2 regions of the Acidovorax sp. FG42 genome follow, and region 1 is predicted to be linked to the other one. Evidence: predicted binding sites of a transcription regulator. Region 1 holds the regulator's gene; the other holds the start of a gene.
The links. The regulator FNR, encoded in region 1, switches genes on or off when oxygen is low (the NO sensors DNR and NnrR bind a similar motif). The targets are predictions, from matches to a motif close to TTGATNNNNATCAA.

Region 1 (7,570 bases):
CCTCCTCCAAAAAGCGAGGCAGCCACACAGCCTTCAAAACCCTTGGCCGTAGGGCCGACCAGCCGCTCACACCCGGGGTTCATCCGCATGATGCGGTGCTGACTGTCGGCGATGAAGATCGCATCCAGGCTGGACTCAAACACGCGCGCGGCCAAGCGCAGGCTGGCTTGTGTCTCAGTCTGCCGGGTGATGTCCCGGAACGAATACACACGGCCCACCGCACGGCCCTGGCTGAACTGCGGCACCGTGCGCATCTCCAGCACCACGCCGTTGCGCAGCTCGACAATGTCGGTGCTCTCCTGCATGGGTTCGCGGTCGATGGCTGCCAGGCGCTCGGCATAGAAGCGGGGGTCCGACACCTGGTCCGCCATGAAGGCGTACACCGCCGCATCGTCGCGCTCCACCAGCAACTGGCGCGGCAGGTTCCACAGCTGGGCCAGACGCTGGTTGAATGCGCGCACACGGCGATCCAGTCCACACACCAGCATGCCATCAGCGGCAGAATCCAGCGTGGCACGCAGCTCGGACAACAGTGTCTCCAGTTCACGCTCAGTGGTCTCCTGGAGGCTGCGGTCCAGCATGGTCAGCAGCAGCACCGTACTACCACCCTCCCCCCAAGGCACACGCCGGACACAACGTTGCACCGGCACCAAGCTGCCATCAGCACGCAGCAAACTGGTATGGGCAGTCACGCCCTGCGCAATCACATCGACTGGCTCCGACCAGAACGCCAGCTCCTGGGGCGTGCTGGCCAAGTCCAGCACAGACCGCCCTCGCATGGCGGCGGCAGACAACCCGGTGAGGCGCGCGGCGCCTGCGTTGGCTTGCAGGATGTGTTGGCTGGCCTCATCCAGGAGCCACACGGCCTCCTGCAGGCCATCCAGCCACCCGAGCGATTGGAGATCGTTCACGCCGCAGCCTCGTCAGGGCCGGGACTGACCGCTCGCTCAAAAAAGTAACAGATCCGCTGTCGGGGTGACAGGTAGTCCAGCGCGTCACGCGGCAGTTGTGCGGGCTTAAGGCTGCGCCGTATGCCCAGTTCAGGGACAGTTTCCAGATCCAGGATCGGCGCTTCATCCTTGGGTACGCGCGGGTCGTGCACGATGACCTTGGGCCGCAACGGCCGCGACGAGTTGACCGAGGCCACGATGGCATACCGGTCATTGACCAATTGCACGATGGAACCGGGCGGGTAGACCCCCATCATGCGAATGAAAGCCCCCAGGACCACCGAATCAAAACGGGCCTTGAGCTGGGCAAAGATGACGGAAAGCGCCTCGTGGGGCGTCAGCGCCGTCACCCCCATCGCCGGGTTGCACATACGGTCGTACTGGTTGACCAGCGCCAGGACCTGGCTCATGCGCCCCAGATCGGGCCCCTTCAGACGCTGCGGAAAACCACTGCCATCGCACATTTCGTGGTGACGCGCCACGGCCGTCAGCACGGCATCCGCAAACCCCATGCGTTTGGCCAGGGCAACGGATTCCGCCACGTGGGTCTCGTAGCGTGTGCGCTCCATCGGGATCATGGACGGGGTGGGCTGGCGCAGATTGGGCGGCAGCTTGAGCTTGCCGATGTCGTGGATCAATGCGGCCACACCCAGATCGTGCAGCTCCTCGCTCTTCATGCCCAGGGATCGCCCCAGCAGCAGCGAAATCACCATCACATTGATCGGATGCAATCCGTTGCGCTCGCCCACGCCCTCGGACAGCAGCCGAATGACAGAGTCGCCGTTTTCCAGCAGTTCGGTAACACACCCCGAAACCAGCGCTTCCCCCTTGGCCCTGGCCTGGTCGGGGTGCTCGGAAACCGTGCGCTCCATGGACTGGTACTGACGGGTGGCTTCTGAGAAACGCTGATTGCAGGCGGCCAAGGCCCGGTTTTGTGCTTCCAGCAGCTCACGGCGACGCTGCGCCTCGGGGTCCACGACAGTGGCCGTCCCAGGCCCGGGCGCATCCAGGCCGTTGGGCGGTGGGGCTGTCATCTCGGGCACGCTCCAGGCAGCAGGCACCAGCTCCTGCAGTTCTGGATCGCTCTTTTTGGGGACGTAACGTACCTCGGTCAACCCCAGCTCGCGCAAGGTGGCGATCTGTTCCGACGACGCCACCCGGAAACTGCTGGTCGGGAACGGATGGTGCATCCAGCCCACGTCGAGCTGGATGTACATGCCGACACGCAGTTGGCTGATGTCGATGAGGATGGATGAGTTCACGTCAGGCGCACGATACATGGCGACATCAATGCCACCAATAGTTACGCAGATTATCACCAGTTCCAGTGACGTGGCGAAGAACCGGCAGACCGCGCAGCGATCCGGCAACACTTGGCAGAAATCGGGCCTGACTGGAGCACTGCAGCCCCCTGGGCTGAGGCATCGCCCCGCTTGGAACCACCGGGCGATTAAGGGTGACAGGACAAATCAGCGCCGCCCGCTCAGCGACACCAGAGCGATGGCTTGTAAATGAGATCCATCCACAATGCCCAGGCAGCGACCGCGCACAGCATGGCGCCTGCGGCCCTCGTGCCCCACTGAGCTCGCGCAAGATTCAGGCGATTGCGAAGGCTGCTCCAAGCCCAGGGGCCGCCCACCAGCCAGACCCCGCTGCCCACGGCAAACAGGGCCATGGTCAGGGCCCCCTCCAGTGGCCCTCCACTGAGCGCCGCGACCAACAGGGCCGAGTAGAGCAACCCGCAAGGCATCAGGGCCCACAGGACCCCCGCCGCCATCACGCCGCCTGGCGCTCCGACCAGCGGTCGAACACGCGCCCACACGGAGCGGCCAGCCTGTTCCACCCAGGCGGGCTGGCGCGACTGCACCATCATCATGAGCCCCCAGGCCATCACTGCCACGTGCATCAGCGTCCAGGCGGGACGCAACGCAGTGGTCTGCTGGGTCAGCCATGCCAGACTGTCCATGGCCATGGCTGCCAGTGCCCCGGCGCTGGCATAGCCCACCAGGCGCCCCGCATGAAAGGCCACGGTGCGCTGCAGTACGCCGCCACGCGGCGCCCAGCGCACCACCCGCTCGGCACTGCCCTCCGCCAGTGGCGCGCCGCCCTGCCCCACGAGCGCTCCACAGGGCGCGGAGCACATGGCCAGGCAGTGGGACCCGCCAGCGAGTCCCATGAGCAGAGCAGTCCAGCCGACCGTGGCAAGCATAGGTATCAGATGATGCGCGAAAACCGGGCGCGGTTGCGGTCTGCCTGCAGATAGCGGTCAAAAACCATGGCGATGCCCCGCACGAAGAACCAACCGGTCGCAGTCACTTCAATGCCCTCTGGCCCAACGCGCACCAGCCCTTGCTCCTGCATGCCCTCCAATTGGGCCAACTCCGCCGCGAAATACTGGCGGAAGTCGATCAGCCATGCCTGCTCCATCGGCTCGAACAGCAGTTCCCCCTGGCACATCAGGGCCATGATGGCCGCACGGCGCACCAGGTCGTCGCGCGTGAGCGCCAGCCCCCGCACCACGGGCAACCGCCCCTGGTCCAGAAAGTCGTAGTACTCATCCAGCGTCTTGGAGTTCTGGCTGTAGGTTGCCCCCACACGGCCAATGGCCGATACGCCCAGGCCGATCAAATCGCAGTCCGGCTGCGTGCTGTAGCCCTGGAAATTGCGGTGCAGGCGCCCCTGGCGCTTGGCCACGGCCAGGGCGTCGGTGGGCAGCGCAAAGTGGTCCATGCCCACGTACACGTAGCCAGCATCCATGAAGGCATCGAGCGAGCGCGACAACATGGAGAGCTTGCTCCCGCCCGTGGGCAACTCCGCAGAGATGATGCGACGCTGTGGCTTGAAACGCTCTGGCAGGTGCGCATAGGCATACAGGGCGATGCGGTCAGGCCGCAGTTGCGCCACCTGGGCCAGCGTGCGGTCAAAAGACTCGGGCGTCTGGCGCGGCAGGCCGTAGATCAGATCCACGTTCACCGAGTCAAAGCCCAACGAACGCGCAGACTCAACCAGCGCAAACACCTGTTCGGCAGGCTGGATGCGGTGCACAGCCTTCTGCACTTCGGCATCAAAGTCCTGCACGCCAAAACTCAGCCGGTTAAAACCCAGTTCAGCCAACAGTGCAAGACGCTCTGCATTGACGGTGCGAGGGTCCACCTCGATCGAGTATTCCCCCCCAGGCGCCAGCGTGAAGCTGCGCTTGAGCATGGCCATCAGCTCCCGCAGGCCCGCATCGGAGAGGAAGGTGGGTGTGCCTCCCCCCAGGTGCAGTTGACTCACCACCTGTCCTACGCCACAGTGCGCCGTGTGCAGGTCGATCTCGCGGCTCAAGTAGCGCAAGTAGACCTCGGCGCGGTCATGGTGCTTGGTGATGATCTTGTTGCAGGCGCAGTAGTAGCACAGGGATTCGCAAAACGGGATGTGCACGTACAGGGACAGCGGCATGGCCTTGGCCAGCGTGCCCGAGCGGCGCTGTTGCAGCGCCAGCACATAGTCTTCCTGACCAAACGCCTCCACGAAACGGTCGGCCGTTGGATAGGATGTATAGCGGGGCCCTGGCACGTCAAAGCGGCGCAGAAGGTCTGGCGAAACAGCAGTCATGGGGAAATTTCCTTGCGTACACCTTGACTGTGCCGTAGGCTCTGGGACATGTCCTTGACCTGCATCAAGTGAACCCGCAAGCGATACGGCGACAATTTGATGAAGGTCAGCCGCTTGCCCGCGCTCTGTATTCAGGTTCGTGTACGGCAAGCGCGATATGCTTGACCGCTAACCCAAGCCCATGTGTCTATGAACCCGCTCACCATCAAAGTCGCCTGCTCCAACTGCAACCTCCGCGAGCTGTGCATGCCCGTGGGCTTGAACGAAGAGCAACTGCAGCGCATTGACGAGGTCGTTGCTGTCCGCCGCAAGGTCAAGCGCGGCGGCACGCTGTTTCGCAATGGCGAGTCCTTCACGTCCTTGTACGCCATCCGCACCGGTTTTTTCAAGACCTGTGTGGCCACCGAAGACGGTCGCGACCAGGTCACGGGCTTTCAGATGGCGGGGGAGATCATCGGGCTGGACGGCATCGTGAATGACCACCACACCTGTGACGCGGTGGCCCTGGAAGATGCCGAGGTCTGCGTCATGCCTTTCGACCGCATCGAAGAACTGTCCCGCGAAGTCACGGCCCTGCAGCACCACGTGCACAAGATCATGAGCCGCGAGATCGTGCGCGAACATGGTGTGATGCTGCTGCTGGGCAGCATGCGTGCCGAGGAGCGCCTGGCGGCCTTCTTGCTCAACCTGGTGCAGCGCCTGCATGCACGGGGCTTCTCGCAATCAGAACTGGTGTTGCGCATGACGCGCGAAGAGATCGGCAGCTACCTGGGCCTCAAACTTGAAACAGTGAGCCGCACCTTCTCCAAATTTGTGGAAGAAGGCATCGTGGAAGTCAAACAGCGCCATGTGCGCATCCTTGACACCGATGCCCTGCGACGCATTGTGAACAGCCAGCAGACCTGCCACTGAGTACGGCCCCTCGTCGGCTGAGGGTCTGGGCGGTACAAAAGCCCTACGGTCCCTTCTAAAACGGCATGCAGCGCATGCCCGCATGAACCGGCGAAAAAGGCTCAGGAGCAAGACGACGATGTCTTGCGGCAATCGTCAGGGCGCTCCCCGTCGGGCACGGGACAGCGGTTGACCTCAAACGGGGACATGGACAGTAGCGTGGTCAATGCGCTGGTGGCCATGGTGATGGCCCAGAACACAAAAAATGCGAGGGTGTACACCCCCTGCCTCGACAGCGCCAGAGGCTGCCCGAACCAGTGCAGGTCCTGGGGGTCCACCATGGCAAAAACCAGCATCTCCAGCACACCCGCCATCAAAAAGGCGGGCCATGCAATCCACATCAGGCGTTGCGTCCACATATAGGTTCTGTCTCCTGGTGCTGCCGGGGTCGCCAGGGTGTGCGACCCTGGGGTTTCAGCGTGGTTGGTCTTGCACAGGGGTGGCCGCATGGTTGCGGGCCTTGAGGGCCGGCGCCAGACTCTTTTCCGGCGCCACCAGTGTCTTGTTGATTTCGATGCCTTGGCGGTAGTAGTCCTCCGCCACCACGGGGTCGGGCCGCGAAATCGCTAGCCACAGCGTCACAAAGCCCGCCACGATCACGATCAGAGGCCCGGCAATCACCAGCCACACATGGCCAAACTTCCACCAGGGTACGGTTACCGCCTGGGTTGCAATGGCAGGGTTTGAAGACATGGTGCTTTACTCCTCAACAATATCGGTCAAAGTGCGGCCCCGAAGGGCCCCACCGGAATACCGCTCAGCGCGGTACAAGGAACACGGATTTCTCCGTGACATGGGCCGCTGCTCCTACGGCCTGCACATCAAACTGAACGGCATGCGACCCGGGCGTAGCGGAACCATAGGGAATCTGCAAACGCACGGCCACCCAGCGAGACTCTGCCGCGCCAATGTCCACTTCAGCCTCGGAAGCCACTTCGAGACCCTCCAGGCCCCGCGCACTGATGCGATAACGCTGCTCGCCCTCGGTGGCATTCATGATCTGCAGCCGGTAAATGTTCTCCAGCTTGCCACCCGCCACGATGCGCGAGAGCGCAGCGCGGTCCCGCACCACATCCACCTTCAGCGGTGTGCGCACCACCAGGCTGGCCAACATGGCCACGCAAAGGCTTACCAGCACGGCGCTGTAGATCAGCACGCGGGGGCGCAGCACGCGGCGCAACATCTGCGACTGCGTCCAGTGCTTGGCAACGCCGTTCTGGGTCGAATAGCGGATGAGCCCACGCGGGTACTGCATCTTGTCCATCACGGTATTGCAGGCGTCCACGCACAAGCCGCAGCCGATGCATTCGTACTGCAAACCCTTGCGGATGTCGATGCCCACGGGACAGACCTGCACACACAGCGAGCAATCGATGCAGTCACCCAAGCCCTGGGCTTTGTAGTCGATGTTCTTCTTGCGTGGGCCACGCTGCTCGCCACGTTCAGGGTCGTAGGTAACGATCAAAGTGTCCTTGTCAAACATCGCGCTTTGAAAACGCGCATAAGGGCACATGTACTTGCAGACCTGCTCGCGCATGAAGCCCGCATTGCCATAGGTGGCAAAACCGTAGAACAGCACCCAGAAAATCTGCCAGCTGCCCTGGAACGCCAGCAGCTCGCTGCCCAGCTCGCGAATGGGGACGAAGTACCCCACAAAAGTGAACCCGGTCCACAGGGCCACCGCGATCCACACCACTTGCTTGAAAAACTTCTTGCGGATCTTCTCGAACGTCCAGGGGCCGTTGTCCAGGCGGAGCCGGGCACTGCGATCGCCTTCGATCTTGTGCTCGATCCACATGAACATTTCGGTGTACACCGTCTGCGGGCACGCAAAGCCACACCACAGACGCCCGGCCACTGCGGTGAACAGGAACAGTGACAACGCCGAAATGATCAGAAGGCCGGTGAGGTAGATGAAATCCTGCGGATACAGCACCAGACCAAAGATGTAGAACCTGCGAGCCCCCAGGTCAAACAGCACCATCTGGCGCTGGCCCCACTCAAACCACGGCAACCCGTAAAACACCAGCTGCGTAAGAAACACCATGCCCCAGCGCCAGCGCGCAAACAGG
Region 2 (7,570 bases), on a different contig from region 1:
TGGCTGGGGTGTACCTCACGCTGCGCAGCATTGCACCCTTTGTAGACCCGGCGCCGCAGGCTGCGCGCAAGCTCATCGCCTGCATGGCGGCCATGGGCCTGAGCTGGGGCAGCCTGGGCTATGTGGTGCTGTACTGGGGCAACTCCGACAGCGTCATCTACGCCATCGGCATCATCAGCACGGTCTCTTCAGGGGCGCTAGGGCTGGGCGCACCGCTGTACCGCGCCTACGTCACCTACCTCACCAGCGCCATCGGCGGTGTGATGATGTCGGTGGCACTGGCCGGGGGGCCCGTGATGTGGCCTGCGCTGTTCCTGACCGGCGTGTACTACGCACTGACCTGCCTGCAGGCACGCACGGCCGACCGGGCCACGCGGCGCAGCATTGCGCTCAAGCTGGAAAACGAGCGCCTGGTCAGCCAGCTGCGGGCCGAGTCGCAGCGGGCCCTGGCGGCGCAAGAGGCCGCCGAGCAGGCCGACCGCGACAAATCCCGCTTTCTCGCAGCGGCCAGCCATGACCTGCGCCAGCCGTTGCATGCCATGGGCCTGTTTCTGGAATCGCTGCACCGCAGCCCGCTCAACGACCACCAGCGCACCGTGCTCAAGCACGCCCATGCGGCATCAGGCGCTGCGGCCGAGATGCTCACCACCCTGCTCGACTACTCCCGGCTGGAAGCGGGCGTGGTCAAGGTACGGCCAGCCGCCTTTGCGGTGCAGCCCCTGCTCACCGCGCTGGAGCAGGAGTTTGGCGTGCAGGCCGACACAGCCGGGCTGGTGTATCGCACCCGCGAGACCTCAGCCGCTGCGTTTGCCGACCGCTCTCTGGTGGGACTGGTGATGCACAACTTCATCTCCAACGCCCTGCGCTATACCGCCCACGGCGGTGTGCTGATTGCCTGCCGCACGCGCGGCAAACGGCTGGCGCTGGAGGTGTGGGACACCGGAGCCGGCATCCCCGAGCACCAGTGGGACAACATCTTCAAGGAGTTCCACCAGCTCGGCAACCCTGAGCGCGACCGCCGCAAGGGGCTGGGCCTGGGACTTGCCATCGTGCAGCGCCTGGCGCGTGAAATGCGCACGTCTGTGGAGTTGCGCTCACAGCCTGGCAAAGGATCGGTCTTCCGGCTGTGGCTGGACCGCTGGCAGGGTGCGCTGGAAGACGATGCCACCACACCCCAGGACGGCCGCAGCCTGATGGGCCTGAAGGTGCTGGCCATCGACGATGACGAGGCTGTGCGCCTGGGCATGCAGTCATTGCTGCAAAGCTGGGGCTGTCAGTGCATGACCGCAGAGTCCAGCGCGGATGCCCTCGAAGTCCTGGAGGACGTGACGCCCGACATCATCATCACCGACTTCCGCCTGCGCCATGAAGAAACCGGCAAACAGGTGCTGCAGGCACTGCGTGCCTACCTGGGAACCAACGTGCCCGCGATCATCATGACGGGCGACACCTCGCCCCAGCGCCTGCGGGACGCGCAGTCCACCTCCGCGTTGCTGCTGCACAAGCCGGTCTCCACAGGCCAGCTGCGCGATGCGATGGTGCAGCTGATCACCCAGCCGCCCCCACCTGCGGCCATGGTGGACGACGAACTGGAAGACGGTCAGACAGCACCCGGGCAACTCACACAAAGCGCTACAACCAGCGGCGCAGCAGCCCCATGACCTGGTCGAACTTGGCGCCATAGGGCGGATAGAACAGCGAGCCCATGGCCCAGCGCGACTGCACCAGCACCGACTTCTGGTGGCAAAAGCGCAGGAATCCCTGCTCGCCGTGGTAGGCACCCCAGCCACTGTCGCCCACGCCACCAAACGGCAGGTTGTCGTGCGCAATGTGCATCAGCGTGTCGTTCACCGTCACCCCGCCGCTGACGGTACGGCGCAGCACATCGTCGCGCACGGCCTCACTCTGGCCAAACCAGTACAGCGCCAGCGGGCGGGGCCCAGCGTTGATGTGAGCGATAGCGTCATCCAGCCGCTCGTACGAGATCACCGGCAGGATGGGGCCGAATATCTCTTCCTGCATGAGCTGCATCTGCGACGTGGCACCAAACACCAGCGTGGGCAGCATCTGGCGGCTGGCACCGTCACCCAGCGTACCTACCGTAGGAGCCACCTGCTTGCCATCGGTCGGGTCGATGGTGTGCACCTCTGCCCCTTGCGTTTGCGCCTGCTGCAGCATCGTACGCAGGCGGGCATGGTGGCGTGGCGTGATGATGGAGGCGTAGTCGGCGTTGCCCTCGATGGTGGGAAACAAGCGCACCACCGCAGCCCGGTAAGCCTGTGCAAATTCGCCCTCACGACCGCGCGGCAACAGCACGTAGTCGGGAGCGATGCAGGTCTGCCCTGCGTTGAGCAGCTTGCCGTGCGCAATCTTGAGTGCTGCGTCCTGCATGTCGCAATGGCCGTCGATGATGCAGGGCGACTTGCCCCCCAGTTCCAGCGTGGTGGGCGTCAGGTTCTGCGCCGCCGCCTGCGCTACCTTGCGGCCCACCGCCGTGGAGCCCGTGAACACCAGATGATCAAAAGGCAACGAGGCGAACAAGGCAGACAGGTTGGCATCGCCCTGCACCACACAGAATTCGTCGGGAGCGAAGAACTGCGCCACCAGCAGTGCCAGTTGGGCCGAGGTATGGGGCGTCAGCTCACTGGGCTTGAGCATCACGCGGTTGCCCGCCGCCAGTGCCGTGATGGCGGGCGCCAAGGCCAGTTGCACCGGGTAGTTCCACGGCGCAATCACACCCACCACCCCCATGGGCTGGCGCTGGATGAAGGCGTGGGCCGGCTGCAGGTATATCGGCGTGTGTACCTGGCGAGGCTTGACCCACTTGGCCAAGTGGCGCAGCGTGTGCGACAGCAGGGTACGCAACACAAAGAAGTCGGCCACCTCCGTGAGGCGGGGGGACCGCATGCCAAAGTCGGCCTGCACGGCCGCCGCCAGCACAGGCCCATTCTCATCGAGCAATTTGCGAAGGCGCAGCAATCGCTCCCGGCGCACGAGCAGCGGCACATCCACATGCGCGCGGCTGGCCTGGAACTGAAGATCGAAATGGGCGCGGATATCGGTGGGTGTCATGGTCGGATGATAGGAGACACCCCGGTGGGCGCGTCACAAAAAGGCATGCGCGTTGGGGTTGATATCCGTTGGCTTGCGCCCATTGCACAGGACTTTCATGAGAGAGCGCTGGTTGCCGCCATAGTCCAGCGGCCGCCACCACCCTATCAACGCACTTCGCGCGCTTCCACGTCCGTGACCTGCGCCGCCCCCGGCAGGATGCCACCCCGGCGCGACGCTGCAGCGTCCTCACCGGTAGCTTCCGGCGCCCTGCTGCCACGGCGGCCCGCGGACCACCGCTCCGTGGACCGAAAGACTTTGCTGAAGCCTGTGCGCGGGTCCACACCCATCACCCACGGCGTCACCGGCCGACCGGTCAGGCGGGCCCAACCTGCACGCAGCACCCACACCAGCGCCAGCAACATGGCCGCGACCAGAAGGCTGGCAAACAAGACCAGCCCCATGGCAATCACGATCACACGCAGCAGCAGGCTGACGACACCCGCAACAAAATCATTCAAACGACACCTCTCCTTCACAACTTGGGATGCGATTGCGGTGCCGAATCACACCGCAATCGCATCCCGGGCCCACATCACTCCTGCAGAGCCACTCCGAACTGGAACACACCAGGCTCCAGCACAGGGTTCACGGTGACCGGAATCACACTCTTGGGCGCGAATCGCCCTTCCAGCAACAGCTTGGACAGCGGGTTCTCGATGCGCTGCTGAATTGCCCGCTTGAGCGGCCGCGCACCGAACACCGGGTCAAACCCCACCTTTGCCAATTCTGCCAAGGCAGCGTCGGACACCTGCAATTCCAAATCCATCTTGGCCAACCGGGATTGCAGCAGCTGCAGCTGGATCTTGGCGATCGAGGCAATGTGCTGTGCATCCAGCGCGTGGAATACCACCGTCTCATCAATGCGGTTCAAAAACTCGGGCCGGAAGTGGTTCTTGAGTTCGCCCCACACCGCTTCCTTGATGTCGTCCGAGTCCTGTCCCACCATCGCCTGGATCAGGTGCGAGCCGATGTTGCTGGTCATCACGATCACCGTGTTCTTGAAGTCCACGGTGCGGCCCTGGCCATCGGTCAGGCGACCATCGTCCAGCACCTGCAGCAGCACGTTGAACACATCGGGATGGGCCTTTTCCACCTCGTCGAGCAGTAGCACGCTGTAAGGCTTGCGGCGCACGGCTTCGGTCAGGTAGCCGCCCTCCTCATAGCCCACATAACCGGGTGGTGCGCCGATCAGGCGGGCCACCGAATGCTTCTCCATGAACTCGCTCATGTCGATGCGGATCAGGTGCTCCTCGCTGTCGAACAAGAAGCCGGCCAATGCCTTGCACAGCTCGGTTTTGCCCACGCCCGTGGGGCCCAGGAACAGGAAGGAGCCCGTGGGACGGTTGGGATCGCTCAGGCCCGAGCGCGAACGACGGATGGCGTTGGCCACCGCAGCAATCGCCTCGTTTTGCCCCACTACACGTTCGTGCAGCTTGGCTTCCATCTGCAAGAGCTTGTCTTTCTCGCCCTGCATCATCTTGGCGACCGGGATGCCCGTGGCACGGCTTACCACTTCAGCGATTTCCTCGGCGCCCACCTGTGTGCGCAGTAGTCGGCGCGTAGCGGGCGCACCGTCCTTGCCAGCTTCTTGCGCCTGGGCTTCCTTGAGCTGCTTTTCCAGCTCGGGCAGCTTGCCGTATTGCAGCTCTGCCACCTTGTTGAAGTCGCCCTTGCGGGTGAACTCTTCGATCTGGAACTTGAGCTTGTCGATGGCCTCGCGCACATGAGCGCTGCCCTGTGCCTGGGCTTTTTCGGATTGCCAGATCTCGTCGTAGTCGGCGATCTCTTTTTGCAGCTTGCCGATCTCTTCCTCGATCAGCGCAAAGCGCTTTTGCGAGGACTCATCCTTTTCCTTGCGCACGGCTTCGCGTTCGATCTGCAACTGGATCAGGCGGCGGTCGAGCTTGTCCATCACCTCAGGCTTGGAGTCCATCTCGATCTTGATCTTGGACGCAGCCTCGTCGATCAGATCGATCGCCTTGTCCGGCAAGAAGCGATCCGTGATGTAGCGATTGCTCAGCTCGGCCGCTGCGACGATTGCCGGGTCGGTGATGTCCACGCCATGGTGAACCTCGTACTTCTCCTGCAGGCCGCGCAGGATGGCAATGGTCGCCTCGACGGTAGGCTCGCCCACGAGGATTTTCTGGAAGCGACGCTCCAGCGCCGCATCCTTTTCGATGTACTTGCGGTATTCGTCGAGGGTGGTAGCACCCACGCAGTGCAATTCGCCGCGCGCCAGCGCGGGCTTGAGCATGTTGCCCGCATCCATCGCGCCCTCGCCCTTACCGGCCCCCACCATGGTGTGCAACTCGTCAATAAAGACGATGGTCTGGCCTTCATCTTTGGCCAGCTCGTTGAGGACACTTTTCAGGCGCTCCTCAAACTCGCCGCGGTACTTGGCACCGGCGAGGAGCGCAGCCATGTCGAGGCTGAGCACGCGCTTGTTCTTCAGGCTCTCGGGCACCTCGCCCGCCACGATGCGCTGGGCCAAGCCCTCAACGATGGCGGTCTTGCCCACACCGGGCTCACCGATCAGCACGGGGTTGTTCTTGGTACGCCGCTGCAGCACCTGAATGGCACGACGGATCTCGTCGTCACGGCCAATCACCGGGTCGAGTTTGCCCAGGCGAGCGCGTTCGGTCAGATCCAGACAGTACTTGGCCAAGGCGCCGCGCTGCCCCTCAGCCTCGGCGCTGTCCATCTTCTGGCCGCCGCGCACGGCTTCAATCGCAGCCTCCAGGCTCTTGCGCGTGAGGCCGTTGTCCTTGGCAATCTTGGCGGCATCGCCCTTGCTGTCGATCACCGCCAGCAGGAACAGCTCACTGGCAATGAACTGGTCACCGCGCTTGATGGCTTCTTTCTCTGTGGCTTGCAGCACACGGCCCAACTCGGGGCCGCCCTGTACTTGATCGTTGCCTTGCACCTGCGGCAGCCGCTTGACGGCGGCCTCAGCCGCTGCCAGCAGCCCAGGCACATTGACGCCTGCACGCTGCAGCAACGCCTTGGGGCCGTCATCCTGTTGCAGCATGGCCTGCAGCACATGCACGGGCTCGATGTAGGCGTGGTCATTACCCAGCGCGATGCTTTGGGCGTCGCTCAGGGCTTCTTGAAACTTGGTGGTGAATTTGTCGAGACGCATTGTCTAAGTCCTCCTAATTGCACTGAATTTGAGGCAGGGGATGTCTGATTTCAAGGCAATGCAAAGCAGACAAATTGACACGCGTCAACAAAGAACCTCAGATGCACCAAGATTACATATCTCCATTTCCGCACAGCCCACGAGTCAACGAAGAGGAAATGCGTTATATCGTTTGACTGCATACCATCACCGAAATAACGACATAGGCCGCCATCCGAACATAGGCACTCGCTGGAAATCGGTATCTCTCAACCAAATTACCGCTATACGTCTTCTTAGAACAAGCCTCACAGAAAAAACGGCATCGGCCAAACGCCGATGCGCCGCGGAGACAAGCAGAAATACAAGCGAAAGCTGCCTCATTGTGGAATTCGCCCACAAGTTGACACCGCTTGTCGCGACCCTTAGACCATCTGTCCCTAGCCTCTTGGCAAGACAATGTCGCCTTTTATAGGATCTCGTCATGTATGCATCGACCTCCTGCCACGTGAACAATAAGTTGGCGGCGACTCCACCCCTTAGGGGCCCGAATGGCTTCACCGCCATTGAGCTGCTGGTCGTTGTAGCAATCATCGCTGCCCTTGCAGCACTAGCTGGTCCTAGTTTTACCCTCTTGGTTGAGCGTTGGCGTGTACGCGATGCAGCCGAATCCTTGACCTCCAGCTTGTATTTGGCGCGCTCAGAGGCCATCAAACGCGGCGGGGGCGTGACCATCGACGCAACGGGCGGCTGGAATGCAGGCTGGAAATTGACCCATACCCAAAATGGAGTCAGCACAGACATCAAAGTCAATGCCGCGCCCTCAAGGGTTTCTATTTCCCATAGCAACAGTAAAACAGCTCTTTATGTAGATCGCTGGGGAATGCTGACAGAAAGTAGCGGAGGCGTAGCCGTCGCCATGAATTTTTTGCTCTACCCCGAAGGTAAATCTCAGACCGACAACGCAGCCATACGGCTTTGCGCTGGCATGGGCGGCCGAATCGTCCAAGTACCACGCGGTGGTGCCTGCCCGGCATGACATGTGGGTCTAGTCATGAAGCTTGACAAGTATTCACCCGTGAACCTCCGACCCTGTGCTGGTGGATTTACTGCTATCGAGTTGATGGTGGTAATCGCTCTTCTGGCGGTGCTTGCGGGTTTAGCAAGCCCCTCTTTCACCCTAATGATCGAGAGCTGGCGCGTTCGTAATGCCACAGAGTCGCTTCGCGCGTCTCTCCAAATGGCGCGGTCTGAGGCCATCAAGCGCGGGGGGTTGGTGGCAATGCAAAAATTGCCCAATAACACCAATGGATGCACTACAGCTACAAGCACTCGCGA

Region 2: the regulator FNR is predicted to act here: its motif matches at 6,328-6,341, upstream of clpB (ATP-dependent chaperone ClpB).

The regions. Positions count from the first base shown of each region.
Region 1 covers NZ_JBMDJM010000014.1:77,093-84,662, reverse strand. Annotated here, with positions in the region: gene ACODSM_RS15385 (EAL domain-containing protein) at 1-911, opposite strand, end outside; gene ACODSM_RS15380 (cyclic di-GMP phosphodiesterase) at 908-2,212, opposite strand; gene ACODSM_RS15375 (sulfite exporter TauE/SafE family protein) at 2,434-3,159, opposite strand; gene hemN (oxygen-independent coproporphyrinogen III oxidase) at 3,165-4,547, opposite strand; gene fnr (fumarate/nitrate reduction transcriptional regulator Fnr) at 4,737-5,459, shown strand; gene ACODSM_RS15360 (hypothetical protein) at 5,561-5,857, opposite strand; gene ACODSM_RS15355 (FixH family protein) at 5,913-6,191, opposite strand; gene ccoG (cytochrome c oxidase accessory protein CcoG) at 6,256-7,570, opposite strand, start outside.
Region 2 covers NZ_JBMDJM010000006.1:101,122-108,691, reverse strand. Annotated here, with positions in the region: gene ACODSM_RS08635 (ATP-binding response regulator) at 1-1,661, shown strand, start outside; gene ACODSM_RS08630 (coniferyl aldehyde dehydrogenase) at 1,633-3,072, opposite strand; gene ACODSM_RS08625 (hypothetical protein) at 3,219-3,572, opposite strand; gene clpB (ATP-dependent chaperone ClpB) at 3,647-6,253, opposite strand; gene ACODSM_RS08615 (GspH/FimT family pseudopilin) at 6,717-7,271, shown strand; gene ACODSM_RS08610 (GspH/FimT family pseudopilin) at 7,287-7,570, shown strand, end outside.